Desulfitobacterium hafniense DCB-2: one gene and its partner. The protein of the gene in region 1 binds, or shares a complex with, the protein of each later gene. Links are inferred from orthologs where the notes say so. Each region holds a gene or a part of one and is shown on either strand. Other genes may lie near its edges. The genes, in order: accD and accC.

Region 1 (15,155 bases):
GTAGTGGGCGCTGTTCCTCGTCAAACACACACAATACCATCCGTTGTGCAGAATAGCTATCCTATAAATCAACAAATCGGCGCTCCGCTTTCAAGGGAGGCTATACAAAGACCGCCCCGTCACACCATTTTTTCATGGCGTTGTAGAGCAGATGCACCTTGGTTGGGTCTGTTACCTCGCGCCATCCTGATGGTTTGAGCTGCCTGAGACCATACTGGCGCTCACCCTCAAAATATACGAGGATTCCGATATCGTCCGGTATTTCAGAGGCGATTTTCGGAGCGAGCGCTTTCGGAACGCAATAGTAATTCTCATTTCCGTGAAAGTTGTGCCCATTTGCACTTCTGAAATCCGAGTAGGTGATTTTGACCTCAAAGCAGGTGACCATCATGCCCACTTTCCAGTTATGGCACCGCAGGACACAGCCATGGCATTTCTGCTCGTTTTTATCTGTGCTGCCATCACGGAAGCATTTTCCGGGCTGGTGCATAAAGGCTGACGTGAGCCGCTCATTCTCAGAAAACCGCTCCCCATCCAGAAGCCTGCAGAGGTATTCCTCATCCTCGTAGTAGTCCTCAAAGCGGATGCTGTCCACGATTCCCGTGGGCGTCCAGACCTCGTCCGCCCATCGGATGGTTCTTTTTTCAGTGTTCAGCTTTGGCCGGTAGTGATGGGTGAGGGCTTTGATCCGTTTTGTTAAATCCGTTTCCATGATTTATCCCATCTCCATGCCGCCGGGCGTCTGCCTGTTTTGGGAAGAATCAGCGATATCCAGTAGTGCCTGCTCTGCGCTTTCCCGCCTGAGTACATAGCCTCCGGTCGCATAAGCGCCGCCATGATTGGAGTAATACTCGATACCGATTTTCGCATAGTCCAAATAGGGCTGGACGCTATCTTCAAAGGGCATCACACCCGTTTCCACGAGGTAGGCTCCCAGCTCGCGGTCGGTATTCACCCCGGAGAGCAATAGGTATTGCTCCAGCCGTTCTCCGATGGCGATAACATCATCCAGGCTATTCACGGACTCGGCATTCAAGGCTCCTTCAAAGATATGGCATTGGTGGCGGTCTAAGCTGCCGGTGAGTTCAGCGATCCGATTCAGCTTTTCAAATTGTCCGGAAGTGTTTACGTCTGCATTCTTCAGATATTGCCCGATGCCCCATACGTTGCTGATAGCCCCTACAATTCGGGTAGATGCGACGTCCCCGCTGATATGATCCAATTCGGCCCACGCCTCGCCAATTTCTGCGGGTGTGGCCGGCAGGGGCAGATACACGCCTGCATAGTCATCGGCACGAGTCAAATGAAGTGTAATCATAGCTGCATTCCTCCAATTCCCATGCTCTGCGAATCCTCTTGGCGGAGCAGTTCCTCCACGGCGGGGGTGCATCCCCAATAGGCAATATAGCCGTATTCTGTGAAGCTGCCATTTTCTATTTGGATGCGGTGTTCCCCGTACCTTTTGAAATCAATGTATTCCTCCAGATTCGCATCAAATTCGTAGCGGCCGGAGTCGATGATCATGTATCTGCCATATTCCATTGGGGTTTTAATCCCAGGCACAACCGTGAACTCATAGAAATTGTCCGCAATCAAAACTGCTTCCTTCGGGGTTTTGGGCTGTATCATCTCAAGGACAGCGTGAAAAGCATTCCGAGTCTGCTCGTCAAACCCTGTATAGCACCTTGCAAGGCTGTTCAGTGTATGCAGATGCGCGGACAATGGATGTTCCTCTGTGAAGAGCTGGTATAGCTCTCCGCTCATTCCCTCAAAGCTCAGATCAGTGCGGCAATCACAAGGGGTATACGCACCCAACCGATTTACTGCTTTCTCTATCTCTATCTCCCAGCAGGGGAAATAGAGATATTCGTGTTTGGCGTTGCTGTGGGATTCGCCGTATTCCAGGGTAACGGTCGCCACAGCATCATCCCGCCAGTGGTATTCCGGAAACTGCTCCCCGTTATATGCCTGTTCAGGAGTGTTTCCGGTAGGATATAACACACCATAGGAAGTGACAGCGCCTTTGTAATGGCCAATGAGCCTTCTTCCGATGGAGGCATAGGTCGTGCTCTCCAGCTCATTTAATGAGAGCGCCGTTTGACGGCAGAGTTCATACCTCCGCCCGATGGCGGAAACATCGGAAAACTCAGAGATGAGCGCATAGCAGTGAAGGTTGAAGGTGAGGTTGATGAGGTCTTTAACCTCGGACAGCTTCTCATGCTCCGCAACAGCATAGAAGGTATGCAGTTCATTTTTATCAAAGCTGTCCATTCTTTTGGCAAGATACTGAACCTCATCGGCATTGACCAGTGTCCCCGCCAATGCCTGCAAGCTGCCATTGTCACCCTGCACGGAATCAACCAAACACAGCTTTTCGGTTGTAATGCCGACTCCGATTTTCTCCATCTCTTTCTGTAAATCCGGTTCAACGGCAGGAAATTCAACGACGGTGGTCCGGTAGGAGGGGGCATCGTGCTTTCGCAGTTGCAGCTTTAACATTTGCTTTCCTCCCGTCTGTTTTTTCGATGGAGTTTCTCCATATCGGTTCTGAGGCAATCTCCTTCGGAGCTGTAGCACATAAATCCATGGGAGGGATAAGGGCAGTTACCACAGCTTTTGAACGGACCGCAGGGCCGCTCGGCTGGCGGTATCCTGCCGCCTATCACGAGAGTGTCTGAATCGTAACAGGCACTTCGCTTATTTTTCTTGTATCGTATGAGCATAGTTCTCCTTTCCAAAACGCAAAAAGAGCCGGAGAATGGAGACGTTTTTACGCCCCGGTTCTCCGGCCCTTGAGTGTAGTTTTTCTCTGTTATTGACTGATATAAAAAAGGGCGCTGCTTACATTGATTGTTCTTGAGCAGCCTCCATATTGACCCGCTGGAGTGATGCGATCTGCTCTCGGATATCCGGCAGTAAGCCCTCGATCTGGCTCTGAATGCCAATCAGGTTCTTCTGATCCGTCGGTGTCAGGTCGTACCCGGCATCGAAGGTATCGTTGATGCCCTGGTAAATATCAAGAAGCTGGGCATCGGAAAAAAGGCGCTGTTTTTCAACCAAGCCGGAGCGGATGGCAAAGTCCGCTTTTGCGGCCGCATAACCGTCCAGATAATATTCTCCGTCCTCTACGCCAGTGCCTTTATAATCCCGCTGCCATGTGACAAACATATATCCGTATTCAGTTTCTCGGCCAGCCAAGACAGTACCGTTGAACTCTGCCAGCAGCCGAAAATCTTCGTCCAACGCCTCAGCCTCCAAAAGCGGTGCCCTTTCTATCGCAGTCAGGTATTCACGAACCTCCATGGAAAAGGGCGCCACCTTATGATATAACTCGCTTGCTTCGGGAGAGCGAATGTCACCAGGGAAGATGCACATATACCCGCTGGGTTCCACATGGCAGGCGGAACGGCCATTTATCAGGATTGGCAGTGCGTTTCTTTCTGGCGGAGCAGTTTCAATATCATGTTTGGAAAGGACGCGGGAGAGCTCTTTGAAAAAGTCTTTGACCATATGAATTTCCTCCTTGTTCTGATGTTGAAATGCAAAAAGGGCGCTGACTTCATTGGCTCTTAATCAAGCCGTTAAAATCAGCGCCCTTTTGCAGTTTCGGTTTGTTGGGTTGTGCGGGTTTTGGGTAGCGCCCTTTTATCTTTGACAGCCCTCTCAAAAAGGGCGCTACGATTTATTGTTCTACTTGTGAGTTTGAGTCCTGTCAGGGTGAAGCATTACCCCTCATAAATCTACGGAAAAAGGGCTTCCACTTTTTATAGTGGAAGCCCTCGAAAGGCACGGATTTACTGGCTTTACAGCCAATAAATCATTTTCGCCTTGTCTTTTTGGTGCGAGTGGTCGGAGTCGAACCGACACATCCGTAAAGATAACGGTTTTTGAAACCTATCCAATGCGTTTGGTATAGTTAAGTTTATCAGTGAAACGCAGTGATTACAAGGGTTTTATAATTTCAGTGTTGGGGATGTAAACGTTAATTTAGGGATACCTTTGAATCGATTGTTTCACTTTTTCATAATGATGCCTCAATAGGGTCATGCTCTTTATTACCGACATATGTAACCATTTGTCGAAAAGCAGGGATTATCTTCTTGCCAGAAGAAATTCCTTTTATATTTAAATAGGAGGTGGCCGCAATAGGAATTCACATAATCCTATAAGGACCGATAAAAACAGCCCCGGGAATTATTGTCCCCGGGGGTTTCACATCCTATAAAGAAACCATTTACAGGTTTGTAGTTCAAACTTCAAATCATACCGCCTTAGCTTTCCGTCAATGTCGCTCTGACACGAGTAGATTTTCATCGGGTTCCCGGCCAGCTTCTCCTCGCTAACCCTGAGGATTTGCTCCACGTTGATGACCTTGTCCTTATGTTGAAACCTCGCCGGAGCAGGGTAAATCACTCATATTGTATTCCGCCTATTTCATTATTTTTAATGAAATCAGCAAAAGCGATAATCAAAGCTTATGAAGCCTCAATCATGAATTATCTGTAACAATAGCCTTATGATTTGAGTATAATTTTGGTAAAAGTAATACAGATCGGAGGGATTGAATTGCCTGTATTTGGAAGCAGGGATTGGTATGGGAACCTTGCCTGTAACTTCATGTATGTTCAGGGAATCAGCGACTTTGATGATAATAGCAGTGTTAGACTTACACAAGATGATGCAGAACAAAGGCTTTCTATCACTTTACGAATAGGGAAAGATAAAACTCCCAAATACCTCTTTTACGATCAGATAGTTTCCATCGAAATTAAGAAGAAGCATGGAACAAGAAATCGCGATTTCTCTATCAGTTATCATCCGGCAAATAACCCTGACGATGTAAAGATTCTTCTATTCGAGATTGTCGATGCTTCTCTCCATTGGAGAAAATTCATAGGGGCACTCAAGAGTAAAATTCCTCAGCCACCTGAACCTGAACAACTTGATTCTCAGCCTGAGCCAGAAGTTTCTCAATATCTCTAGGAAATCATCTTCAAAGACGGTAAAAATGCCAGATCATAAAGAACTGGCATTTGCTTTGTAAGAGAGGCTAGAGGCGCTGTGACGTTAGCCTTAGAAATTGGCGCCAGAGCCGGCGAGATCCAAGCCCTAAAATGGATAATGGCGAAAAAGCAAAGCGAAGCCAAAAGCGAAGTAAACTAAAAAAGGCCAACCCCAAAGGGCTGACCTCAGCTTAAATCAAATGTTCCACTTTTGTTCCACCTAATTTTTATTATTTCGAATATCGAAGAAATAAAAAATCCCTGCAATGTCTGCAGGGATTGGCTTTTCGATTGGTGCGAGTGGTCGGAGTCGAACCGACACATCCGTAAAGATAACGGTTTTTGAGACCGTCGCGTCTGCCTGTTCCGCCACACTCGCATACTGCCTGAGCAGGTCACCTCGGCAACAGGTGACTTAGATATAATAGCATAGAATTTGAAAATGTGTCAAGCCTTCTCTTCAAATTCTCCGTAGTTCATAAGTTTTTCATAACGCATAGTTCGCAGCTCATCCGGTGGGAGTTCTCGAAGTTCCGCCAGGGCTTCGGCAATGGTTTTCTTCATTTCCTCGGCGGTCCGCTCCACACTCCGGTGGGCTCCTCCCAGGGGTTCCTTGATAATGCCGTCGGCGATTCCCAGCTCCAGGAGATCCTGGGCGGTGAATTTTAAAGCGGAAGCCGCTTCCTTCGCTTTGCCCGGATCCTTCCAGAGAATTGACGCACAGCTTTCCGGAGCAATGACCGAGTAGAAGGAATTCTCCAGCAGCAAGACCTTGTTCCCCACACCTAAGGCCAAGGCGCCGCCGCTGCCTCCCTCCCCGATCACGGTGCAAATAATCGGAACGCTGTACCCAGCCATGGCCTGTAAGCAGCGGGCAATGGCTTCCCCCTGCCCCCGTTCCTCCGCTTCAAGATCACAAGCCGCACCGGGAGTATCGATAAAGGTGAGGATGGGGCGGTGGAATTTTTCCGCCTGATCCATCAGGCGGAGAGCCTTCCGGTATCCTTCCGGATGGGGCATGCCAAAGTTTCGCTGAATATTCTCCTTAGTCCCTCTCCCTTTGATATGGGAAACCACCGTGACGGGAATCCCTTGAAAGATGGCGATACCGCCGACGATAGCCTTGTCGTCGGCAAAGAGACGATCCCCTTTGAACTCCATAAAATCCTCAAAAAGCAGAGGGGCATAATCGTAAAAATTCGGTCGTTCCATATGGCGGGCAATCTGAACCTTTTGCCAAGGTTCCAGGTTGCCGTAAATTTCTTTTCTTAATCGTACCAGTCTGCGCATGAGCTTGGAGATTTCCGGCGAAAGATTGATATCCTTCTCTTTGGAGAATTCCTGCAGCTCCGCGATCTTCTGTTCAAGCTCAAGAATTGGCTTTTCAAAATCAAAATGTTGAGCCATTAAACTGCCCCTTCCTGATGATAACGCAGCAAACGTCCTAGAACCTTTCTCATCTCTGCTCGTTCCACTACACAATCAATCTGTCCGTGGCTCTGATTGAATTCAGCAGTCTGGGCACCTTCCGGAAGTTCTTTACGCATGGTTTGCTTGATGACACGGGGACCTGTAAAGCCGATCAGTGCACCCGGTTCAGCGATATGTATATCTCCTAAGGAGGCATAGCTGGCTGTGACTCCTCCGAAAGTAGGATCGGTCAATACGGAAATATAGAGCAGCCCTTCCTCGGCCAAACGCCCTAAGGCCGCGCTGGTCTTAGCCATTTGGTACAAGGAGAGGATTCCCTCCTGCATGCGTGCTCCGCCGGAGGTGGAAAAAATAATCACCGGACAGCGCAGTTCGATAGCCCGCTCAATAGCGCGGGTAATCTTCTCTCCGGTCACAGAGCCCATACTGCCCATCATGAAGTTCCCCTCATTAAAAGCCAGAACCACCGGCATTCCTTCGATGCTGGCCTGGCCTGTAAGTACGGATTCCGAAACATCGGATTTCTGATAGGCTTCCGCCAGCTTTTCCTCATAATCGGGAAAGCTCAGCGGATTCGTGGTCTGAAGCTCCCGATCCCATTCTGCGAAACTCCCCGGATCAACCAGATGTTCAAGTCTCTCCCGGGCCGGGATGCGGAAATGATAACTGCAGGTCAGACAGACTCTTTGGTTCTCCACCAAATCCTTATTAAACAGCGCTTCGCCGCATTTAGGACATTTCACCCAGAGACCGTCAGGGAGCTCTTTGCGGGTGGATTCCTGTTCCGGAGAGGGCTCGTCGAAATAAGCCAGCCCCCCTTCCGAATTTTTCGGAGGCAGCGAACTGAGAGTTGCGTATTTGCGTTTTTTACGAAATATATCTTTTAACATACCTAGCTCCCCATATAGCTAGTAATAATTTCATGAGCTTCTTCCGCCTCTGACTCAGGGACCAGGATCTCCACCGATGCGTGATCCCCCAGATGAGCTGAGCCAATGGGTCGAAGCTGAACCAGCATTCCTTCTTCAGAAAGGGCTTTTTTATACTTCTCGGCAATTGCTTTATTGGGCGCAATATAAATAACGGTCCACATGGCAAATCCTCCTTGTTCAAAAAGAGAAACATACCCTTTATTCTGTAGATTAAGTACCATAGGTACTAATTTAAAGACCAGATAATATTTTTCATAATAACACAGGGAAAAGCATCTTGCAAGAAAGCCTGTCCGTGCTTTAGTCATCAATCTCTGGGTGATATTTCCTGTAAATAGCCCTTTCCACATGGGGCGGGACGAATTCACTGATGTTGCCCTTTAAGCTGGCGGCCCATTTAATCGAGCTGGAACTGATAAACGAGAATTCGCTCTGAGTCATTAAGAAAATCGTTTCAATATCCGCAGCCAGCTTTTTGTTCATCAGGGCTAATTGGAATTCATATTCAAAATCCTGCATAGCTCTTAGGCCCCGGATGATGGCATTGGCTCCGCATTGTCTGGCAAACTCCACAGTCAGCCCCTCGAAGCCTCTGATTTTGACCTGGGACAGCTCCTCGGCAGCGGTCTCCAGGAGCTGAATACGTTCTTCCAGGGAAAAAAGGGTGGTTTTATTGCTGTCTACAGCTACGGCAACGATCACTTCATCGAAAAATTCCGTCGCCCTTTTCAGTATATCCAAATGCCCATTGGTCACGGGATCGAAAGTTCCGGGATAAATTGCTATTCGCACTTGTCCTGCTCCTTTTCGCATCGTTTTTACATGGCATTGACCTTCCATACCACATTGCTTTCCCCTAGTATGTTTGACAAGGCCTGAACCAATTCCTCCAAATCATTCACCCAAAGTTCCCGGTTTCCTTGAATCAGTTTTTTATCCTGCTCAAAATAGAAGAGCACCGGATGGGTTCCCGAATAATGACGCAGGATCGGCAGGGCCTCTTCGAGAAGAGGCGTCCCTTCGTAAGGAAATCTTAAGTAAAGCTTCCGGGCAGGTACTGCACCGGGCTTCGCGGAAGGTACTGCACTAAGCTTCGGGGGAGACTGGGTTGAGGGCTGAGTTGGCGGCTGGGTTCGAGTCTGAGCTTTCTCCCGGGTCTGAGTTTTCTCGTAGTCCTTGTACCCTATCGGTTTAGTTCGCTCTGCCCCATTCTCCAGATCCGTGATACGCTCCGCAAAAATCTTGCGTTCATCATCCCGGATGTTGTATCTTCCTTCCACCACCACGACCTGATCCTCCGTCAAACGGGCACTTTGGGCAAAAATCCGCGGGAACACCAAAACATCTATAGTTCCGGTTAAATCCTCCAGCACAAAGCTGGCCATCATTTCCCCCCGTTTGGTCACGGTGGTGCGGTATCCGGTGACGATTCCCCCCAGGATGACCTTCTTTTCCTCATCGCCTTCGAGACAGGTCAGAATATCCTCAGAGACAGCATTCTTTAGCTTGGGAAGAACACTTTCCAGAGGATGGCCGCTGAGATAAAGACCCAGATATTCCTTTTCCATCGTCAGGAGTTCTCGAGGAGAATATTCTTCGACATCAGGGAGTTCAATCCCTTCATCCAAGTCGTCCCCAAAATCGAACAGGGAAATTTGTCCGCTCTCTTTATCCCTTTGGCGCTGCTGGGCTATCTCCAGGATAGAATCCAAGGCTAAGAGTCCTTGGGCCCTTTTACACAGCAAGCTGAAAGCTCCGGCTTTGAGGAGGCTTTCCAGGACCCGCTTATTGAGGACCTTGGCATCCACACGAATGCAGAAATCATAGAGGGAGTCAAAAAGGCCTTCCTGACGGGCCTCAATGATTTTCTCCACCACATTGACCCCCACATTGCGGATAGCCCCTAAGCCAAAGCGAATGCCCCGGCCTTCAATGCTGAAGCCCACCTGACTGTACTGAACATCCGGAGGGAGAATTTCAATCCCGCTTTGCCGGGCTTCATGAATATAAAAGGACACCTTATCCGCCGAGCTCATCACGGTGCTGATTAAAGCCGCATTAAACTCCAGCGGATAGTTGGCTTTAAGGTAAGCTGTCTGATAAGAAATCACGGCATAGGCTGTGGCATGCCCTTTATTAAAGCCATATTCGGCAAACTTGGCCATCAAGTCAAAGATTTCCGCAGCTTCCTTTTCCGTGAGGCCGAGTTTTAGGGCACCGGGAATAATCTCCTCGCCGCTGGGGCTCTGCAAACCATAGATAAAGCTTTGCCGCTCTTCTTCCATGATCTCCTTTTTCTTTTTCCCCATAGCCCGCCTCAACAGATCGGCGCGTCCCAGGGAATAACCTGCTAAATCCCGGGCAATCTGCATGACCTGCTCCTGGTAGACGATCACCCCATAGGTGCTTCTGAGAATGGGCTCCAGCAGGGGATGCAGGTAAGAGACGTTTCCCCCATGCTTGCGGCGGATAAACTCTGGAATCTGCTCCATGGGGCCGGGACGGAACAGGGCGACCACCGCGATAATATCTTCAAAACAGGATGGTTTCAATTCTTTAAGTACATTGCGCATCCCCCCGCTTTCCAGTTGGAAAACACCGGTGCTGTTGCCCAGGGAAAGCATGTCAAAAGTGGCCTTGTCATCCAGGGGCAGGCTTTGCAGATCCAGCACTTCCCCCCGATTCCCCTCAATTTGCTTTAAGGTTTCCTGGATGATGGTCAGGTTGCGCAGCCCCAGGAAGTCCATTTTAAGGAGGCCCACTTCTTCCACCGTCTTCATGGGGAATTGGGTCATGGTGAAGCCTCCGTCGGAAGTCCTTTGCAAGGGGATATAGGTATCCAGAGCATCCTTGGCGATCACCACACCGGCGGCATGGGTGGAAGCATGACGAGGCATTCCTTCGAGGGAGCGGGCGATTTCATAGAGCTTCTTAATCTCCCCGTCCTCTTCCAGGAGCTTCACCAAATCGGGGGATACAGCCAGGGCTTTCTCCAAGGTCATACCTAAGTCACTGGGGATCGCTTTGGCCACTTTATCCACCCGGGCCAGAGGAATTCCCAGCACTCTGCCCACATCACGAATGGCCGCTTTGGCGCCCATGGTTCCAAAGGTAATGATCTGACAGACCTTATCGGCGCCGTATTTTTCCATAACATAGTTGATCACCCGCTCCCGGCCGTCCGGGTCAAAGTCTATATCAATATCCGGCATGCTGATCCGCTCCGGATTTAAAAACCGCTCAAAAAGCAGATCGTGCTGCATCGGTTCTACAGTGGTAATCCCCATCAGATAAGCTACCATACTGGCGGCGGCAGATCCCCTGCCCGGCCCCACGGCAATACCATTTTGACGGGCATACTGACAAAAGTCCGCCACGATCAGAAAATAGCCGGAGAACCCGGTTTGGGCGATGACTCCTAATTCATAATCCAGCCGCTCTTTTTCTTCGGTCCTTTGGTTGGGGTAAAAAAGCGGAAAAGCTTCATAGCATTTTTTTCTCAGATAGGTATCCAGGGTATAGCCTTCCGGAACCTCAAAGACCGGCAAATAATTGTCCCCGAATTTAAAGTCTACCTGACAGCGCTCCGCGATCCGGGCCGTGTTCTCCAGAATCTCCGGATGCTCGCCAAACAGCAGATTCATCTCCGCTTCCGATTTCAAGAAAAACTCCTCGCTGGAAAAGCTCATACGGCTGGCATCGGTAAGGTTCTTTCCAGTCTGAATGCAGATGAGCACATCCTGGATAAAGGCATCCTCTTTGTTGACGTAATGGACATCGTTGGTGGCTACCATGGGAATCCCTGTTCGGCGCTGCACCTCAAACATTCCCGTATTAACCCGCTGCTGCTCCTCCAGGCCATGGTCCTGGACTTCCAAAAAGAAATTCCCTTTGCCGAAGATCTCTTCATACTCCAACGCACTCTCTACCGCTGTCTCCAGCTGATTATTGAGGAGATACTCCGAGACTTCTCCCGCTAAGCAGGCACTTAAGGCAATCAGTCCCCGGCTGTGCCTTCTCAGGATATCCTTGTCCACCCGGGGTTTATAATAAAAGCCCTCGATATGAGCCATGGAGACAAGTTTAATGAGGTTTTTGTACCCTTCTTCATTTTCAGCCAGCAGCACAAGATGGCGGTTGTTGTCATCCCGTCCCGGCACCTTCTCCGTCCGCCGGTGCGGGGCCACATAAACTTCACAGCCAATAATGGGCTTAATGCCGGCCTTTTTGCAGGCTTTATAAAAATCAATAATACCATACATGACACCGTGATCGGTAATGGCCACCGAGGGCATACCCAGCTCGACGGCTTTTTTCACCAGTTTCTCAATCCGGGCCGCCCCATCAAGAAGGCTGTATTCCGTATGGACATGGAGGTGAACAAATCCCATAATCAGACCTCCTTTTTGTACTAGTGTCATGACACGTTCACTTTCAGACAAGTCATTTGGCGAAATGTGAGCGGGTCATTACACTATCCCCATTATGAAAGAAAGACCCTGATAACTCAAGGCCTTTTCCCCTATTTAATTCAACTATTAACTAAGAAACCTTTTTATCGCCCATTCTGGCGGTCATCAGGGCTTTGGCCAAAAGCTGGTTATTGGAATAGACATCAATCTCAATATTGCAGTGCTTTTTCGCCACCAGCAGCAATTTGACCGTAATGCGGACTTCCGTCCCTACGGGGATGGGCTGCAATTGATAGAAGGTAAAATTCTCTGTAATCGCATCCAGCCGGTATTGCTTGCGCAGGGCAATGTATCCGGCCATATTCATTAAGGTCACTAAAACTCCGGGACTGGCGGAACCAAATTCATTGATCATAAACCGGGTAATCTCGCCCTCGATAGTCAGGTACTCGGGGTCCTCCACATAACGGAAACCGCTTAAAATCAGATTATCCACGGTTTCACCAAACTGAGGCTGCTTCTGGATCTGCTGATAGGCTTCCAAGACGTCCTGCAAGCTGATAATGCCGATCAGCACTCCTTGGTCAACCACTGCGGCGATCTCCCAGCCTTCCCAAAGCATAATGCGGGAAATATGGGTTACGGAGTCTTCCCTGCCCACCACATAAGGGTTGGGATTCATCACTTCCACCACGGAAGTATTCATCTCGGCGCCGGCTACATCGATGGCCGTAATCATGCCGACCACGATATTCTCCTCGTCCACAACGGGAAAGCGGCTGTGGGTGGTTTGCTGTGAAAGCTCGTGCCAATCTCCTACGGTGGCACGGGTGGTCAAATAATTCACATCCTTGACCATAATGTCCTCAACTAAAATAAGCTCTTTTTCAATCAAACGATCATAAAGGGCCCGGTTGATCATGGTGGTCACGGCAAAGGTATCATAAGGGGTCTGAATAATAGCCAGATGATTGGCTTTAGCCAGTTGGATGATATCCTCCTGGGGTTCAAATCCTCCGGTAATCAGCAGAGGGGAGCCTTTCTGCAAAGCAAGCAATTGGGCATCGTGACGATTCCCTACGATACACAAAGAATTGTCTTCTAAGTATCTCTCCATGGCGTCCAATTCCATCGCCGCAATCAAAAACTTGTTGGGCGAGTTATCCAGACTTTCAAAACCGCAGAGCACAATCCCTTCAGCAATTTGCGAGACTTCACGCAAGGTTAAATCTTCAATGCGCCGTTCCTTAGCTCCTTCAATACGGATGGTCCCCACTTTGGGGATGGAACGGACATATCCTTTATTCTCTGCTTCTTTAATGGCCCGGTAAGCGGTTCCTTCGCTGACATCAAGCTCTTTGGCAATAAAGCGGACAGAGACCTTGCTGCCTACGGCAAGGCCTTCAATGAAACTTAAAATTTGTTGATGTTTCGTCTGACTCAATCGTAACGCTCCCTACTTTATCAAGCGATTTTCAGACTCAATTATACCACATCCGGTGGTCTGAAAGGCATATTCCCGGTTTTATTTTGAAAAATATTTTGTCGAATCAGCAACTGTTATATAATTCAAAGCCAAGCTAATCCAGGGAATTCTCGTTCTCCTGCTGGCTTCTGCTTTTGATGCGCTGGGTCATTAAGCCCCCGATTTTTCCGGCCTCTTTTGCTGAAAGTGAATGCCAGCCCTTTAAGCGAACCTGATCGATAAGGCCTAATTCTGCGGCAATCTCCATTTTCAACGCTTCCAGCGGATCTGTTCTTTTCAGCTTAATATGTTTACCTTTCATCAAATCATCCCCCTGCTCATCCCTTGTCCCTCGAAATACGGACAAAGGTGCCTTTTCTCAATGGGTTGTTGTTTTAGGCGACAGCGACCCTCAACATAGTAATAGCAATTAGCTGCACAAGGTCTTCGTGTCATTGTGAATCAACTCCTTATCCAAAACTTGCCAGGCGCAGAGTGTTTACCGGCAACAGCGTCCGATGAGCCGCGTTATCTATCCATCGCTTATTTAAAGCATAGATAGGTATAAAGAGAGTTTCTCCGAAACACCCATAAAAAATACCCACCTAAACGGCAGGTATTAAAACAATAACTCTATCAATTATTAATTAAATGATAAGATTAAATGATCAGAGATTGGCCAGGGGCTAAAATCTCCCCTTTGCTGGCCGGGAACTTTCTCTTTAAAAGCTCGATGAACTCCTGAGGGTCCTGCTGGATAACCGGAAAGGTATTATAATGCATGGGAATCAAATAACTGGGCCTTAAGAGGGTAGCGGCATAGACCGCTTCCTCCTGCCCCATGGTGTAGTTGTCCCCAATGGGCAGCATGGCGGCTGCCAAGGGGTGCCGCCGTCCGATCAGCTCCATATCCCCGAAAAGCCCCGTATCCCCCGCATGATAAATCCACTTGCCATCCATCTGGATCAAAAATCCGCAGGCCATACCGGCATAAGTAAAGGATTCTTCTTCTCCCGGCGGTTCAAAGACCGAGCCGTGCAGGGCTTGGGTCAAACGCACCGTGCCAAAGTTAAAGGTATGCTTGCCGCCGATATGCATGGCATGGGTCTTCGCCCCATACCTGGCACAGAGACGGGCCAGCTCAAAGACACAAATAAGAGGGGCTCCGGTCTTTTGTGAGAGTTCGATGGCATCCCCTAAATGATCGGAATGCCCGTGGGAAACCAGAATCCCGTCCAGGTGAGTGAAATGTTCCGGCCCCACATCGGCTGCCGGGTTCCCCTTCAGGAAAGGATCAATCAGTATTCTGCCCTTTTCCCCAATGATTTCGAAGCAAGCATGACCGTGAAAGCGAATTTCCATTTTTACCACTCCTTAAGTGCAACTCATCAACACTCATTATTCTTATTTGCTGTGCTTCCGGCTCATGACACTGAGCAAGGCGGTACGACGCATTAAAATGATCACCAAGAGAGCAAAATCGGCGCTCAAAAGGGCGGCCGCCCAAACCCAGGAGCCCAGGGCGCCTAATACGGCCGCCATGCCAAAGCATCCGCTCATGGCGTAAAGGAGCAGCACAGCCTGAGGCTGGCTAAAGCCGGCATCCAACAAGCGGTGATGAAGATGTCCCCGATCCGCCGTGGCGATGGAATGGCCCCGCAATTTTCTGCGGATGATGGCAAAGGTCATATCTGTCAAGGGCATACCTAAGACAAGGAGAGGAAACACCAGGCCCAGGACCGTGGCTGTTTTCAGCAACCCCATAATCGAGATTCCGCCGATAATATAGCCCAGAAACATACTCCCGGAATCCCCCATAAACACCCGGGCCGGATGAAAATTAAAGAATAAAAAGCCTAAGGCCGCACCGGCTAAAGCCAAGGTCAGATGGGCTTCTGTTACTTCATTGATG
Region 2 (15,058 bases), 1.1 Mb from region 1 along the record:
CAATAAGATCCCCAATAGCATCAATGGTAACCCGCACTTCACCTAACTGGGAAACTGTCCGAAAAGTGTGATCTATGCTTTTGCGCGGCTTTAAGAAGGGTAATATCCCCAGGATCATGATCAAGATGGCTATGACTAAGCTTTCCCAAGTATTCGTCCTTAACCAATCCAATCCAGCCAGTAAAAGTTCATAAGGGAGTTCCCACCCCGTACTTATGGCTAGAATACATCCCCCTATCACTACCAATAAGGCACCAACACTATACCCTAACAAACCGGTCACCACCTTATATTTGTTTACCCCCCCTGGTCCACCAGGGGGGGTAAATCCGTTCGCTTATTTTAACCGAGCAAGCTCTTCATCTTTAATCTCAGGAACTGGACGAAAATTAACCCCCTGGACATGAACGTTGGTTTCGACGACCAGAAGGCCCGTCATACTTTCAATAGCCTCTTTCACGGCTTCTTGAACCTTTAACGACACCTCAGGTATCGACACACCGTATTCCACAACGAGATAAAGATTCACAGCAGCTTCCTGTTCCCCAACTTCAACCTTAACCCCCTTGGAGAGGTTCTTGCCACGACCAAGCATCTGGGCAATATCTCCCACCAGGCCGCCGCTCATACCGGCTACACCTTCCACTTGGGAAGCGGCCAGGCCGGCAATGATTTCTACGACTTCATCAGCAATCTTTATCGTTCCCAGTGCATTTTCTATGTCTGGTTTTTCCATAGTTTCACCTCATCATCCACATATTAATCCATAAGTATCTTTTGTCATTATAACAAAAGAAGACCATGCTGGCAAAGGTGAATGTACTATCTATTCCCCTAAAATCCGCCTTTGGATAAAGTTAGTATAGACTTCCCCACGGCGGAAAAAGGCATTATCCAGTACTTTAAGATGGAAGGGAATGGTGGTGTGTACTCCTTCAATATAAAACTCTTCCAAAGCACGCTTCATTCTTTGGATCGCTTCTTCCCGGTCAGCACCCCAGACGATCAATTTGCCGATCATGGAATCATAATAGGGAGGGATGGTGTAGCCTTGATAAGCGGCACTGTCCACCCGAACCCCGGGACCGCCGGGCGGGTGATAGAACTCAATGGTTCCCGGAGAGGGCATAAAGTTCTTTTCCGAGTTCTCAGCATTGATGCGGCACTCCATAGCCCAGCCGCGAATTTGCACATCTTCCTGTTCAATCCCCAAAGGCTCTCCCGCAGCAACGCGAATCTGAGCCTTCAGCAGATCAATTCCTGTTACAAACTCTGTCACCGGGTGCTCCACCTGAATACGCGTATTCATCTCAATAAAATAGTAATGCCCATGCTTATCTAAAAGAAATTCGATGGTTCCGGCACTGGAATAATCAGCGGCCTTGGCAGCCTTTACTGCAGCTTCTCCCATAGCTTTACGCAGTTCAGGGGTAAGGGCGCTGGAAGGAGCCTCCTCCAGCAATTTCTGATTTCTTCTTTGCAGGGAGCAGTCCCGCTCTCCGAGATGGATCACATTGCCGTGTTTATCCGCTAAAATTTGAAACTCGATATGACGAGGTTCCTCCACGTACTTCTCCAGATAAATCTCCGAATTGCCAAAAGCAGCCTGAGCCTCGCTTTGGGCAGCTTGAATAGATTTAGCCAGCTCTTTGGGGTTTTGGGCAATGCGCATCCCTTTACCCCCGCCTCCTGCTGAGGCTTTGATCATGACGGGGTAGCCAATCTCCTTGGCCAGAACTGAGGCGGATTCCACATCGGTGAGCACTTCTTTGGACCCGGGAACCACCGGAACTCCCGCCTCGATCATAGTCTTGCGCGCCGTGGCCTTATCCCCCATGGTTTCAATGGCTCGCGGCGAGGGACCGATAAAGGTTATACCACAGGACTCACAAATCTCGGCGAACCGTGCATTCTCCGATAAGAACCCATAACCGGGGTGAATAGCATCCACACCGGTTAACTCAGCAGCGCTGATGATATTGGGGATATTTAAATAACTCTTAGTCGAAGGATGGGGACCGATACAGACGGCCTGATCCGCTTCCCGGACATGCAGGGCATCCCGATCCGCCTCGGAAAAGACGGCCACGGTCTCAATGTCCATCTCCCGGCAGGCTCTGATGATCCGTAAGGCAATTTCTCCCCGATTGGCTATTAATACCTTTTTAAACATGCTGCCTATCTCCTCATTATTCAACTGCAAACAAAGGTTGACCGAACTCCACCGGCTGGCCGTTTTCAACCAAAATTTCCACGATGCGTCCACTGATTTCTGCTTCTATCTCATTCATGAGTTTCATCGCTTCAATGATGCATACCGTTTGGGACTCTTTCACCATCTGCCCCCGCTCCACAAAGGATGGAGCATCCGGTGCCGGTGAACGATAGAAGGTTCCCACCATAGGGGCCTTGATGTACTGCAGATTTTTCTTAGGAGCCTCAGCAGGGCTTTGCGGTTCCTGGACAACTTTAACCGGTGCACTGACTGCCGCCGGTGCAGGCTGAACAGCAGCTTCAGCGGTTCCTCCCATGACAGGCAGCGCCATGGCTGGTACGGGCATGCTGCCCTTTTTAATGGAGACCTTTACTCCTTCACTTTCAAGGTTCAACTCGGTGATATCTGTGTCACCAATAAGTTTAATAAGCTCTTTAATTTCTTTTAAATCCATTTTGGAATCCTCCTTCGCAACTGGGACGGACGGGCTTTTCGCAGCGACCGTGATCCCCTTCTCTCTTTCAATAAAGAACTTTTTAGCCACCTGTGGAAACAGGGCATAACTCAAGACATCTTCACGGGATAAGGCAAACTCTTTGCTTTCCTGTTCCGCCTTTTTAAGACCAGGTTCTAATTTGTCCGCAGGACGAATAGTGAGGACTTCTTCATCGCCGATGATCAGCTTCTGAATCTCGGGATCGACGGGTGCGGGCGGTTTGCCGTAAAGCCCACGGACATAGGCTTTCACCTCGGCAGGCACTAATTTATATCTTGCCCCGCTCAACACATTCAATACAGCTTGAGTCCCCACGATTTGGCTGGTTGGCGTTACCAAAGGTGGATAACCCAATTCTGCCCTAACACTGGGTATCTCGTCAAGCACTTCATTAATCCGATTCAGGGCTTTTTGTTCTTCCAGTTGGGATACGAGATTGGAGATCATTCCCCCAGGCACTTGATGTTCAAAAACCCGCATATCGGAAATACGGGTGATTCCCCGTTCAAAGCCTCTGCTCTTGCGGAGTTCTTCAAAATAATTAGCGATGGAAAAGAGCTGGGGAATATTCATCTCCGGAGCGAATTCAAACTCCTGAAGTGCCCGTACCACAAGCTCTACCGGCGGCTGACTGGCACCGAAAGCTAAGGGAACACTGGCTGTGTCGATGACATCCACACCGGCTTCGGCAGCTTTCACATAGGCAATGGTTCCCATACCACCAATATAATGGGTATGCAGCTGGATCATGACTCCCAATTCTTCTTTAAGCATTCTTACCAATTTATACCCGCGCTGTGGGGTTAAGAGACCCGCCATATCCTTAATACAAATAGAGTCAGCGCCTAAAGCCACAAGTTCTTTAGCCGTTTCCACATAATGCTCCAAAGTATGCACAGGACTGATAGTATAGACCACGGAAGCCTGAACGTGGGCTCCGGCTGCTTTAGCCGCTTCCATAGGAACGATCATATTGCGGACATCATTTAACGCATCGAAAATGCGGATAATATCAATTCCATTTTTTACACTAAGCTGGACAAATTCACGAACCACATCATCAGGATAATGCTGATAGCCCACTAAGGATTGACCTCTCAGCAACATCTGCAGTGGGGTTTTCTTGACATGCTGTTTGATGGTTCTTAATCGTTCCCAGGGATCTTCCCCCAGAAAACGCAGGCACACATCAAAGGTCGCTCCGCCCCAGACCTCAAGGGAATGGTATCCCACTTGATCCAATTCGGTCAGGATAGGAAGCATATCTTCTGTTCTCATCCGCGTAGCCCAAAGGCTTTGATGAGCATCACGCAGTGTCGTATCCGTAATTTTCACCGGTTTCATCCAGTACAACCCCTCTCTAATACCCTATCACGCTCTCTGTCTAAAATTCCGTTTATGTTTTATTATATGAAACTGGTAAAATTTTTTCAACGAAACAGCGTCAAGTATACAATATCACGCCAAAGTATACAGTATAACCTTCGAGATCGGATCTATAAGTAAATCGAAAAGATTCTGCACACTTTATTTCAGAAAACTCTCATGTCAGTCATGCGCAGAATCTTTTTGCTGTTAATAACGATAGGCTATGCGGACTTGTTCTTTGGCGGTATTGGTAACACGAAACACAATATCTTGAATCACCTTGATCTCTGTCCCTTCCAGGTTGGGGGCATAGACGATGACTGCAACTTCATTATTCCCCAAATCAGCTATGGCATCCTTAATTCCGCTGATTTTAAGGAGATTCTCTATTTCTTCTTCCTTTTGAATCTTATGACTCAACTGCAACCATTTTTCCTGGGCTTCTTCCCTTGTCTTGACCACATTGGAATCTAAAAGGGGAGCCAGCATAGTTTTGGCCTCCTGCCGGGAGGCTTCCCGCTGCAGCCGATAATTGACAAAATAGTCTCCTCCCTGGGGTAAGGGCTTGACCACCTCCGCAGAAAAATAAATACTCTGACCTTCCGGTTGTACCTGGACCGGCATACTTTCATGAGTAGGCTGACTAAGGGGCTCATCACCAAAAACCAGCTGCCAAAAGGCGTACAGCACCAGCAATGCGACAATAACAGAACCCACCAGCACCCATTTTTGCCCCTTCTTCAAATCCCCCCACCGCTTCAAAGTCATGACTTTCATAGTACCCCTCCCATGGGCTGAACATTGATCTTATCGGAAGAAATATCTAATAAGGTTCGTACGGCATTATGAATATTTTCCCGAACATTGGGGTCACTGGCCCCCTCGGCGATGATCAGAACCCCTGCCACATTAGGACGTTCTTCCATGACAATGACCGGTTGGCTGGCCCCGTTGGGCATCACCAGCTGATTGTTTTCAGTGACTTCTGTGGACTCCCGTGTTCCGCCGCTTTTATCAGACTCTTTGGTTGTTTTCTTGGTCACACTGCCGTTGGTGGCATAATCAGAGCGCAGGCTGGAGGATAAGGTTACGGATACCTGAACACTGCCAACCCCTGACATCTGCTGAAGATTCTGCACCAATTTCTTTTCCATTTCTTTTTCCAGAGTGCTGATTCGGGTGACCTCAACGGTATCCCGGTTCTCCACTGCCTGATTCATAGGCACCACAGGGGCGCTGCCCCCGCCTTTGCTATAGAGCAGCATACATACTGCAGCCACTACGAGCACTGCAGGGATTAAGATTTTAGGCTGGATATCTTTAAAAAGATTCATGAGCTATTCCTCCTTACTTTCTGGTTCACTGTTTTCATTTGCTGACACTGCCGTCAGCATCATGAAATTTACCCTTCCGTTATAATGATCTGCTCCCTGGGCATCTGCATAAAAAGAGCTACTTTATCCCTGATTTCCAGAGCTGTTGCCGACAATACCTGCTTCTGGATCGGCTTGGGTTCGTTTAAGTCAATCACGATGTCTTCAATAGGCTGAACTCCCTGCTCCTCGGCATCCAAATGAATCATAATCCGGTCGATTCGGGGTATGTTCGTCAATCCGCTTGAGCCTTCCGCCAAGTCCACATTCACCTGAAGCTCTTTAATTCCTTCCATGCCAACAGTTAAGGCTTTAATCTGGCTGACAACGATTGCTTTATACTGCTCCTGGACTGCATTGGTGCTAATGGCTTCTCCCACTTCCCCCGGGGCAAGAACCGCCAATTCCTGGGCAGAGCTTTCCGTCCAAGCCGGGATTGCACTCTCCACGGTCATTCCCAATAAGGTGGTAAGGGGAGTAAGGATGGCCGAGATGACGAACAACCCCATCACCAGTTTGACAAAGCCCTTCATGGACTTATTAGGAAGCAGCATCTCCAGAAAGCTGGCTAGAAGCAAGATAATAGCTAAATTGCGTACAAGGGTTTGTAAACTCTCCAAAACCTCACCTCCCTATCGCAGCATGACAGTTAAATTACCGGACCCCACCACCACGGCAATAGCCATAAAGAACATAATGGCTACAGAGGCTACCGAGGCAAAGATAAAAATCAAACTCTTGGACATTTCCTGAAGGGTGTCCGCTAACTCCTTTTGTCCCAGAGGCTCAATCAAAGCCGAAGAGATTTTGAAAACCAGAATCATGGCGACCAGCTTGACCACCGGACCTAAACAAATCAAGGCTAAAGCGATAATGGCCACAATCCCTAAAGCATTTTTTAATAAGAGTCCTGAAGTGACCACCAATTCCACCGCATCTTTAAAGAATTTACCCACCACAGGAATCAGGTCTGCAGAGTATTTTGCAGTACGCAGAACGACCCCATCAGCCACACCTCCAGTGACCCCTTGCACGGCCATGACCCCAATAAAAACGGTTAAAATGATACCCAAGCTCAATTTTCCGGTAAACTCCAGAAGTCCCGCCAGTCTGCTGAGCTTGAATTCACTGGAAATATGGTTAAACAGCTTGAGAACTGCTGCCAAAAAAAACAAGGGTAAGGCTACGGTTTTGATTAAGGTCGCCAAAAAGGTCAAACTGCCCAAGACGATGGGCTTAAATAAGGCCGCAGTGGTCAGATTCCCCATAGCCACCAGCATAGTCATCATGACCGGAAGCAGGGTCTGCATGAATCCCGTCATGGTTTGAATGGAATCGGAGGCTAGGTTCATGGCTATTTGGAAGGTGGCCAGGGCAATCCCCATCAGCACCAGATAGGCAAGGATCTGGGCCATTTTCCCTACCTCACCGCTGAATGCGGACTGAAGCTGCTGGAGAACGGCAGTCAATACGGCTAAAATCAAGAGCTTTCCGATTAAGGGAGCACTCTCGAGAATTTCTTTTCCCAATAAGGCGAGGAGTGTTTTACCGATCTCCACAGGGTGAAGATTGATATTGCCTTGACGAAGGTCATCAAAGAATTTTGCCAGAGAAAAATTAGGCAAAGACTCCTGAACATCCCGATCAATTTGCTCCAGGAACCCGCGGACTTCTGTCAGATCCACTTGAGCAGCTAGATCTGCGGTCGGCTCTGACATTTCCTCCGCTCCATAAACCAAGGAGGGAGTTGTCCCATTTCCTATGAAAAAAAAGAAAAGAAAGATAATTATCACTCGCTGCATTGTTTCACCTCACGGCACAAGTCGCATAACGGACTCCAGTATCGCTACGATAATAGGAATCGCCAGAACTAAAACCCCCACCTTGGCGGCGATCTCAATTTTAGTCGCGAGAGCTTTTTCTCCCGCATCCCTGCAGATATCAGCACCAAATTCAGCCAGGTAAGCGACTCCCACAATTTTCAAAACTATAATTAAATAGTAAGAGCTGATATTCGCCTGATCCGCAAGGTTCTGCAGTAAATCGATGATGATTTTGATTTTGTCCAGAATCAGGGTAAAGATAATAACTCCGGTCAGTATGGTCAGTTGAAGGGCAATTTCTTTGCGCACTTCTTTTAGAACCACCCCGATAATGGCAACCACTAAAGCAATTCCTACAATCTGCCATATTTCCACATTCAGACCTCCCTAATAGATCTGAAATACACTGCGTACAAGACTGAATAGGTCAGCCACAGCCTGAACGACAATATAAAGAACGACCACAACCCCTGCCAATACGGTAAGTTGAGCAATATCCTTGCGATTAGCCTGTTCCAGAACCATGACGAGAACTCCCACAAGGAGCCCGATTCCCGCTATTTTCATCACCATATAAAAATCCATAATCTCCACCTCATCTGCCTAAATTAAGAAAAGAACTACAGCGGCTCCTCCCAAAAACCCGAGATAGGACCACATCTTGGCTTGTTTCTCAGACCATTGGGCTGCATGTTCTTTGACAAGGGAAACTTGTTGTTTGACCAACTCGATTTGCTTATGCTGTTCTTGGCGATCAGAGCGTCCCAGACCTTTGCCTACGTCTTTTATCACCTGCCAATCCTCAGTTTTTAAGCAAAAATTCTTCTTTTGCTGTTCAATGGTCTCGTTCCAAGCACCATAGGCCCCTTCACCCTTATGCAACCGCTCTGACAATTCGGCAAAAAAGCCGGACCATGCTCCATCGGTTCTATCCCTTAGAATTGAAAAGGCTTCCGGCAGTGGAGTATTTCCCCAAAAAATCTCCGTATCAAGAAGGGTCAGAGCCGTCAGGCACTCCCGCAATTCCACCGGTCTTTTACGGATGCGTGCGGCACTATAAAGCCCCAGACTGCCACAACCTATAATCATTAAGAGAGCACCTACCCAAATCAAAGAGCATCCCCCCTTACCATCTCTTTATGAACTCTATCCGTCGGAGCCAAAACGATAATCTCTTCAACAGTTCCGGGCCCCTGGCGGCGACTGAGCACCACCACCCGTTCAAAAACCCCGAATTCAAACAATGCTTTTAAGGTGGGACGCCTCAATGCTTCGCTCATAGTGGCTGCGTGGGCGGTGCTGAGAATCTTCACCCCCGTCCTCAAAGCATCCAGGACGGCCTCCACATCTTCAGGATGTCCCAGCTCATCCACCGCCACCACCTGAGGAGCCATGGAGCGGATGAGCATATTGATCCCCATCCGTTTCGGACAACCATCCAGAATATCGGTACGGCACCCTAAGTTATAGGCAGGAATCCCCTGCCACATACCGGCCAATTCCCTCCGTTCATCCACCACCCCTACGGTCTGACCCGGCAGGTTAAGTGCAGGGCTGCCATCGCTGAGCCTGCGGATTAAATCCCTCAGCAAAGTGGTCTTTCCTGCCCGCGGCGGTGAAAGAATTAAGGTATGATGCAGAGTCCCTTCCTTTGTTAAAAGCTTGGGTAAAATGAGCTCTGCTTTGCCTTCGACAGCTTTGGCCAGGCGGATATTTAAAGCTGAAATATGCTTCAGAGTCTGCACTTCCCCCTGTTTCATGATGGCTTCACCTGTAATTCCAACCCGGTGCCCCCCAGGCAAAGTGATAAACCCCTGCTTCATTTCCTCTTCGGCAGCATAGAGAGAACTTTGGGTCATCCGCTCCAAGGCCTGTAAAACATCTTCACGCTGAACCCGGTACCCCTTTTCCGCCGCAACAGTCCGACCTTGTTCATCAATAAACAGCTCTCGATGATGTCCCAGGATCAAAAGGGGCCGCTCAATGCGCAAGCGGATTTCTTCTATATCTTTGAGAGCTATATCCTGAATCTGCAGAAAAATGCCTGCCAGATTGCTGCCAAACCAACGTCCAAAATCCTCTGAGGGATTCTTCCCTGCCACTTTTCCCTGATTTATAGAAACAGCCAGGGGTTTGGTTTTGGGTTTAAGTTCGGGATTGGGGTTTATGGGATGTAAAGTATAGCGCAGCGACACGGCATTGTCCCCCTTTGTTAAAAAGGTATGTCTGTGCCTAAAGTTTTAGACATGCTTTTCTTGCTTCCCGCCAAAAAACTTGTCCATGGGAATCAAAGGTGAATCAAGGGGACAGGTCCCATTTTTCAGATAGCCGACCATGCCGCCGCTCAGGCGACACCAATGAAGGATGAAAAAAAGTTAAAAGAGACCCGACCGCCCATTTAAGCTTATCGAGTCTCTTACTTATCACAACAACTGCTTAATTCTAATGAATAATCGTACCTGTCCCTTGATTCCCTTTGATTCAAAACTGCAGCAACACCGGCAAAATCATAGGCCTTCTGCGGGTTTTATCCCAAAGGTACTGGCTTAGGGATTCATGGATGGACCCGCGGAGAACCCCCCATTCCCAGCGTTCTTTGTTGATCTGAGTTTCGATACTGGCTGCGACGACTTTCTTCGCCCCTTCCACCAGTTCCTCTGCTTCCTTCATAAAAGTAAAGCCCCGGGAGATAATATCCGGCCCCGACACTAAAGTGGTGGGAGATCCTTTGCTAAGTGCCGCTACCACCACCACTACCCCATCCTGGGATAACTGCTGGCGATCTCTCAGGACGATTTGCCCCACATCACCAATTCCCAATCCGTCCACAAAGACGCTGCCGGATTCTACCCGTTCAGCACATTCCATCTTATCCGTATCGAGAAGAACACGGGTGCCAATTTGAGTGATAGCAATTTTTTTATCATCATACCCCATAAGATTGCCGATCTTGCGGAAAGCCATTTGATGTCTTACTTCACCATGGTGAGGAATTAAAAATTTCGGCCGGGTTAAGCGGATGATGAGCTTAATCTCTTCTTGATTGGCATGGCCGGAAACATGAACCAGTCCCATATCCTTGGTAATGACATCGGCTCCAATCTGGAACAGATGATTAATCGTTCTCCCGATCAGTTTTTCATTGCCTGGAACAGGTGTGGCTGAGATAACGACAGTATCTCCTGCTGAAACATTCACTTGACGGTGACTTCCGGTAGCCATCCGTGTCAAAGCAGCCAAAGGCTCTCCCTGGCTGCCCGTGGTAAGGATAAGCAAACGGGAAGGGGATATATCATTCACCGAACTGGTCTCAATCAGCATATCCGGATCAGGAAGGTGCAGATAGCCTAATTCTCTGGCAGTAGCCACAACCGCTTCCATACTGCGGCCGACCACACATACCTTCCGTTTAAGAAGAGCCGCTGCCTCAAGTGCTTGTTGAATGCGGTGGACATTGGAAGCAAAGGTAGCCATGATTATTTTTCCCTCGGCCCTGGAAAAAGCATCCATCAGAGTTTTCCCCACCACCTTCTCGGATATGGTGGAGCCGCTGCGCTCTGCATTGGTCGAATCACAGAGCAAAGCCAACACCCCTTCCTGACCCCAGGCTGCCAATCTTCCCAAATCCATCTCCTGACCATCAATAGGAGTATAATCCACTTTAAAATCTCCGGTGTAGATCACCCGCCCCAGGGGAGTCAGAATTCCATAACCTACAGCATCCGGGATACTGTGAGTCACCCTAAATGCTTCAACCTGGAAGTCCTTTGCTTTAACAGGCTCCCCAGGATCAATGACTCTCAATAAATTTTCCGGGTAACCGCCCCGTTCCCTCAGCTTAGCCCGTACCAAACCCATGGTTAATTTCGTGCCGTAAACAGGAGCTTCTAATTTAGGCAGAAGGAAAGGCAGACCACCAATATGATCTTCGTGGCCATGAGTAATGAAAATACCCTGAATTTTGTGTTTGCGTTTCTCCAGATAAGTAATATCCGGTATGACAAGATCAATTCCTAACAGTTCATCATCTGGAAATTTGACCCCGCCGTCAATAACAATAATGGAGTCCCCATATTCAAAAACCAAAAGATTTTTGCCGATTTCACCGGTTCCCCCTAAAGGAATAATGCTCAATTTCATACAATAAAAAACCCCCTCTGGTACACCTTTTCTAACAAAAGGTTTCCCTAAAGGAGGCATTATGATTCGGGAATATATGCAGATGTGCTATCTTTAAGCCCTTTGGACGTAGTTTCCTGTACGGGTATCGATGATTAATTTTTCCCCTTCGTTAACAAAGAAGGGAACTTGAACCACGGCGCCGGTCTCCAAGGTGGCCGGCTTAGAACCGCCTGTCGCTGTATCGCCGCGCACACCAGGTTCGGTATGGGCAACCTCAAGAATGACGGTGTTGGGAAGATCGACGCCAATGACGGTGCCGTTGAAGAAGAGGATACCCAAATTCATATTCTCTTTGAGATATTTAACTCCATCCCCGATTTGAGCCTCGGTCAAAGAGGTTTGCTCATAGGTCTCATTATCCATAGCCACAAAATGATCCCCATCTTTATAAAGATATTGCATTTCACGACGCTCCACATGAGCCTTAGGCACCTTTTCACCTGCATTAAACTTCCGCTCAATGATGCCGCCGGTTTTGACATTCTTTAATTTCGTTCTCACGAAAGCCGCGCCTTTACCGGGCTTAACGTGCTGAAACTCAATAATTGTATACACATCGTTATCCACTTCAATTGTTAAACCTGTCTTAAATTCATTGGATGAAATCATAATTATCCTCCTAAATATTCATTTTTATGCTGTTTAGCTTATCCCAATCGAACCAAATTTACCACTGAAAGAAAGTTTCCTATATCCACACAGAGGATAAGTCAGCTAAGCTTGTGAACAAGCAAGCTTCCTATATAATGAACTTTCTTCACTTCTGTGTCAAGGCCTCCAGGGCATAATCCAAAGCTAAGCTATAGCTTTTTCCACCTAAGCCGGAAATTTGCCCACAGCAGACAGGAGCAATGACTGAGGTTTTCCGGAATTCTTCCCGGGCATGGATATTGGATAAATGGACCTCAATAGCCGGCACCTGAACGCTGGTTATGGCATCCCGAACAGCATAGCTGTAATGAGTCCATGCTCCAGGATTAATAATCAAAAAGTCATCCGGTCCCATACTGTGAATCCACTGAATTAACTCCCCTTCGAAATTGGTCTGCTCCACCTGTATAGGGATTCCTGCAGTATAAGCCTTATGTAGAAGTTCGTTGTTAATTTCGTCGAGAGTCTGAGTCCCATACTTGTCCGGTTCACGCCGTCCTAGCAAATTCAAATTAGGGCCATGAAGGACCCAAATCTTTCCCATCGTATCCACTTCCTTAACAGCACGTCATGCACCCCAAAATTTTATCATAATTTCGTTTTTTCCACCAGTGGTCACGACAAAAAAAACGTAGAGATTAGCCCTCTACGGTGGTCTTTCCCTACGATTGATATGAGATTTTATTCCTAAGAGAAAAGGATATATTGGGAGAATTAAGCTGGTAGTCCGAACAGCTAAAAAACAGGCCGATCCTGGCGCACGTCGGAGTACAGCTCCCTGACTTGAGAAAGCTCCGGTGCATTATTCTGCTGAGCATTCCCCTGATTGCCCTGGGTTGTACCACCATTCTGGGCTTCAATACGAGGCCGGTCGCTCATCAGGCGGGGAGAATGAATGATATTAACATTGCTTAACATAATCTGTACTTCGCTAGGACCATAAATACCGCAAGGCTGAATCTTACGTATTTCGGTTCTCGGCACGGTGAGATGAATTTCATGAGGAATTCTGCTTTCCCCTATCCGTTTGATTCTGAACTTTACTCCCTCGACTTCCATCTCCACTTCATCAAGATGATCCCCCGCATACCCTACCCCCTGCTGTGGTGTAATGACGGCATAATGCTCATTTCCCCCGGGATTCACCGTTCTGGGCAGGTAAACCTTTTGACCGATCTGCAGATAATCCGGGTTCAAGCCCGGATTCGCCAGGCTCCACTCCTCACAGGTTCCTCCCCATCTTTGGGCAAGCTGGTAAAAGGTATCTCCCGGTTGAATCACATAATCTTCCACAGGGTCCACCCCCTCTTACCCATCTTATGGTCAGGAGAGATTGTCAGGTTCAAAGAAAAATATCTTTAGCAGAATTTCTCCCTCATTCTTTTCTAAAACTGCTTCTTCCACATAAATACCACCTTCAGATATGCCTTCAATACGGGTTAATCCCCTCTCGATCCCTGACCACGTTCCTTGTACTTGTAAACGAATTAAGGCGAAATAGAGAAAAGAAGGATTAACCTCCCCCTCAAAAATCCCTTCAAGGTGATACGAACGAACAGCTAAATTTTCTTCCCTAAATATCCTAATACATTCATCCATGACCAGAAGCAAATCATCCATCAGCCAGAGGTCTGAAGCCGCCTCCTTTGCCGGGTTCTGCAGGATGAGTCCTTCCCCATGTTTTATCTCTTGGCGAAGAGCTCCAACCTCTTGTCGGCGAAAAACCAATGTCCCCCCGATTAAGCAGAGCAAAATCACCAGAGTTATCAGGGCACTATAGCCGAGCTTGGGAAATTGTCTTCTTAAGCTTTCTTTCGTTTTAATCATCTTCTTCAGCCTTCAAAACGAATTGAATCGGCATTCCCTCCCTAAATGAATCCTCTAATGAATCCCCTGCCGTTTGATATTTGGCCAATTGGACCTTCCTCCACCCTAAGGCTTTAAGTTGCTGAAACATTCTTTGAACCTCCAGTGATTCCGTAGCAAGGCCCTGGATTAACAAAGTCCGGCCTTTAATCTCAATTCGTTCAAGGTAAATCCCCTCAGGTGCATAGGCTGTTAATTCCCTTATCTCCTGCCCAACCGCAGTGGGATTCCCGATAATCCTATCCCATGTTTGCTTTAGGGCTGTTTCCTTCTCCCTCTCCCAAGTTTGGTTGGCGGTTATTTCACTTAGTCGTTGAGCCTCAACCCGCAAGGTATCAAGGGTCTGTTGGGTGGATACAAGCATCCTCAAACCATATATATTTACAAGCAATATAAGTCCTGCGATTCCCCACGTAATGCGTTGCTTCTTTTTCTTTAGATTCTCTGTTCTCCAAAAATTATTCTGCCCTAGTTTCTCATCTTCAAGGGCCAGCCCCAATACAGCAAGGTATTTTTCCGGGGCATAAGCTGCCAAAGCATTTAAAGGCTGCGAACCCCAAAAGGCATAAAAGGCCTCATCCACTCCTTGTAAGACCGGAACTTTTCCTCGTACACCCTTAATGTATTCTCCTATTCTTTTCCCTGTTTTTTCAGCCACCCTGTCCTGACTCCACAGGATTCTCATAAGCTCTGCTTGGTCATGGGGTGAAGAAAGATAGAGCAGCATCCGATGAATCTCATGCTTCCATTCTTCCTCACCGAAATATTGAAGGGTGGCGGGAAAGCTGCGAATTATCTCAGGTATCCCTCCCTTATAGAAAATATATTGAATCTGCCCTTCATCTTCCCGAAGAAACAGAGTATTTCCCTCGGGACCAAAGCCCAATACCCTCCCCCAAGCCAGTTGGGAAAAACATACCTTGTTAATTTCAAAGCCTGCTTTCCGGAAACAAAAAATGACTGGAGATAAAACTGAATTCCTTATCCCGGATAAAATCACCCTCAATCTCCGCGACGGCCCTTTTTCCTCTTCAAGAAAGTAATCATAAACCAATTCTTCTTCAGGAATAGGAATCTCTTCTTC

What was found.
Region 2: the proteins of accD (region 1) and accC are in contact, whole or in part, in a solved structure (PDB 8UXZ), measured with the Escherichia coli proteins. The link is inferred for Desulfitobacterium hafniense DCB-2 from one-to-one orthologs.

The regions. Positions count from the first base shown.
Region 1 is NC_011830.1:2,597,852-2,613,006, reverse strand. Bases 5,368-8,274 are described here. They hold accD (acetyl-CoA carboxylase, carboxyltransferase subunit beta), read right to left. Parts: upstream 7,325-8,274; coding sequence 6,410-7,324; downstream 5,368-6,409. Other genes in these bases: DHAF_RS11940 (DNA polymerase III subunit alpha), read right to left, coding at 8,185-8,274; coaD (pantetheine-phosphate adenylyltransferase), read right to left, coding at 7,667-8,158; DHAF_RS11950 (putative signal transducing protein), read right to left, coding at 7,327-7,527; DHAF_RS11960 (acetyl-CoA carboxylase carboxyltransferase subunit alpha), read right to left, coding at 5,451-6,410. Outside these bases: DHAF_RS11995 (hypothetical protein), read right to left, coding at 101-712; DHAF_RS11990 (hypothetical protein), read right to left, coding at 716-1,318; DHAF_RS11985 (antirestriction protein ArdA), read right to left, coding at 1,315-2,499; DHAF_RS11980 (hypothetical protein), read right to left, coding at 2,842-3,510; DHAF_RS11970 (hypothetical protein), read left to right, coding at 4,567-4,983; more of DHAF_RS11940, read right to left, coding at 8,275-11,757; DHAF_RS11935 (DRTGG domain-containing protein), read right to left, coding at 11,909-13,222; DHAF_RS11930 (alpha/beta-type small acid-soluble spore protein), read right to left, coding at 13,359-13,565; DHAF_RS11925 (metal-dependent hydrolase), read right to left, coding at 13,904-14,605; DHAF_RS11920 (glycosyltransferase family 4 protein), read right to left, coding at 14,648-15,155.
Region 2 is NC_011830.1:3,737,268-3,752,325, forward strand. What follows is about bases 1-2,810. They hold accC (acetyl-CoA carboxylase biotin carboxylase subunit), read right to left. Parts: upstream 2,174-2,810; coding sequence 827-2,173; downstream 1-826. Other genes in these bases: amaP (alkaline shock response membrane anchor protein AmaP), read right to left, coding at 1-274; DHAF_RS17495 (Asp23/Gls24 family envelope stress response protein), read right to left, coding at 338-736; accB (acetyl-CoA carboxylase biotin carboxyl carrier protein), read right to left, coding at 2,190-2,810. In the rest of the region: more of accB, read right to left, coding at 2,811-4,055; DHAF_RS17510 (SpoIIIAH-like family protein), read right to left, coding at 4,287-4,856; DHAF_RS17515 (hypothetical protein), read right to left, coding at 4,853-5,413; spoIIIAF (stage III sporulation protein AF), read right to left, coding at 5,482-6,072; spoIIIAE (stage III sporulation protein AE), read right to left, coding at 6,085-7,254; spoIIIAD (stage III sporulation protein AD), read right to left, coding at 7,264-7,650; spoIIIAC (stage III sporulation protein AC), read right to left, coding at 7,663-7,860; DHAF_RS17540 (stage III sporulation protein AB), read right to left, coding at 7,879-8,388; spoIIIAA (stage III sporulation protein AA), read right to left, coding at 8,385-9,470; DHAF_RS17550 (ribonuclease J), read right to left, coding at 9,757-11,415; efp (elongation factor P), read right to left, coding at 11,509-12,066; aroQ (type II 3-dehydroquinate dehydratase), read right to left, coding at 12,215-12,652; DHAF_RS17565 (LysM peptidoglycan-binding domain-containing protein), read right to left, coding at 12,844-13,410; DHAF_RS17570 (hypothetical protein), read right to left, coding at 13,432-13,935; DHAF_RS17575 (PilN domain-containing protein), read right to left, coding at 13,928-15,058. UniProt on the Escherichia coli protein: This protein is a component of the acetyl coenzyme A carboxylase complex; first, biotin carboxylase catalyzes the carboxylation of the carrier protein and then the transcarboxylase transfers the carboxyl group to form malonyl-CoA.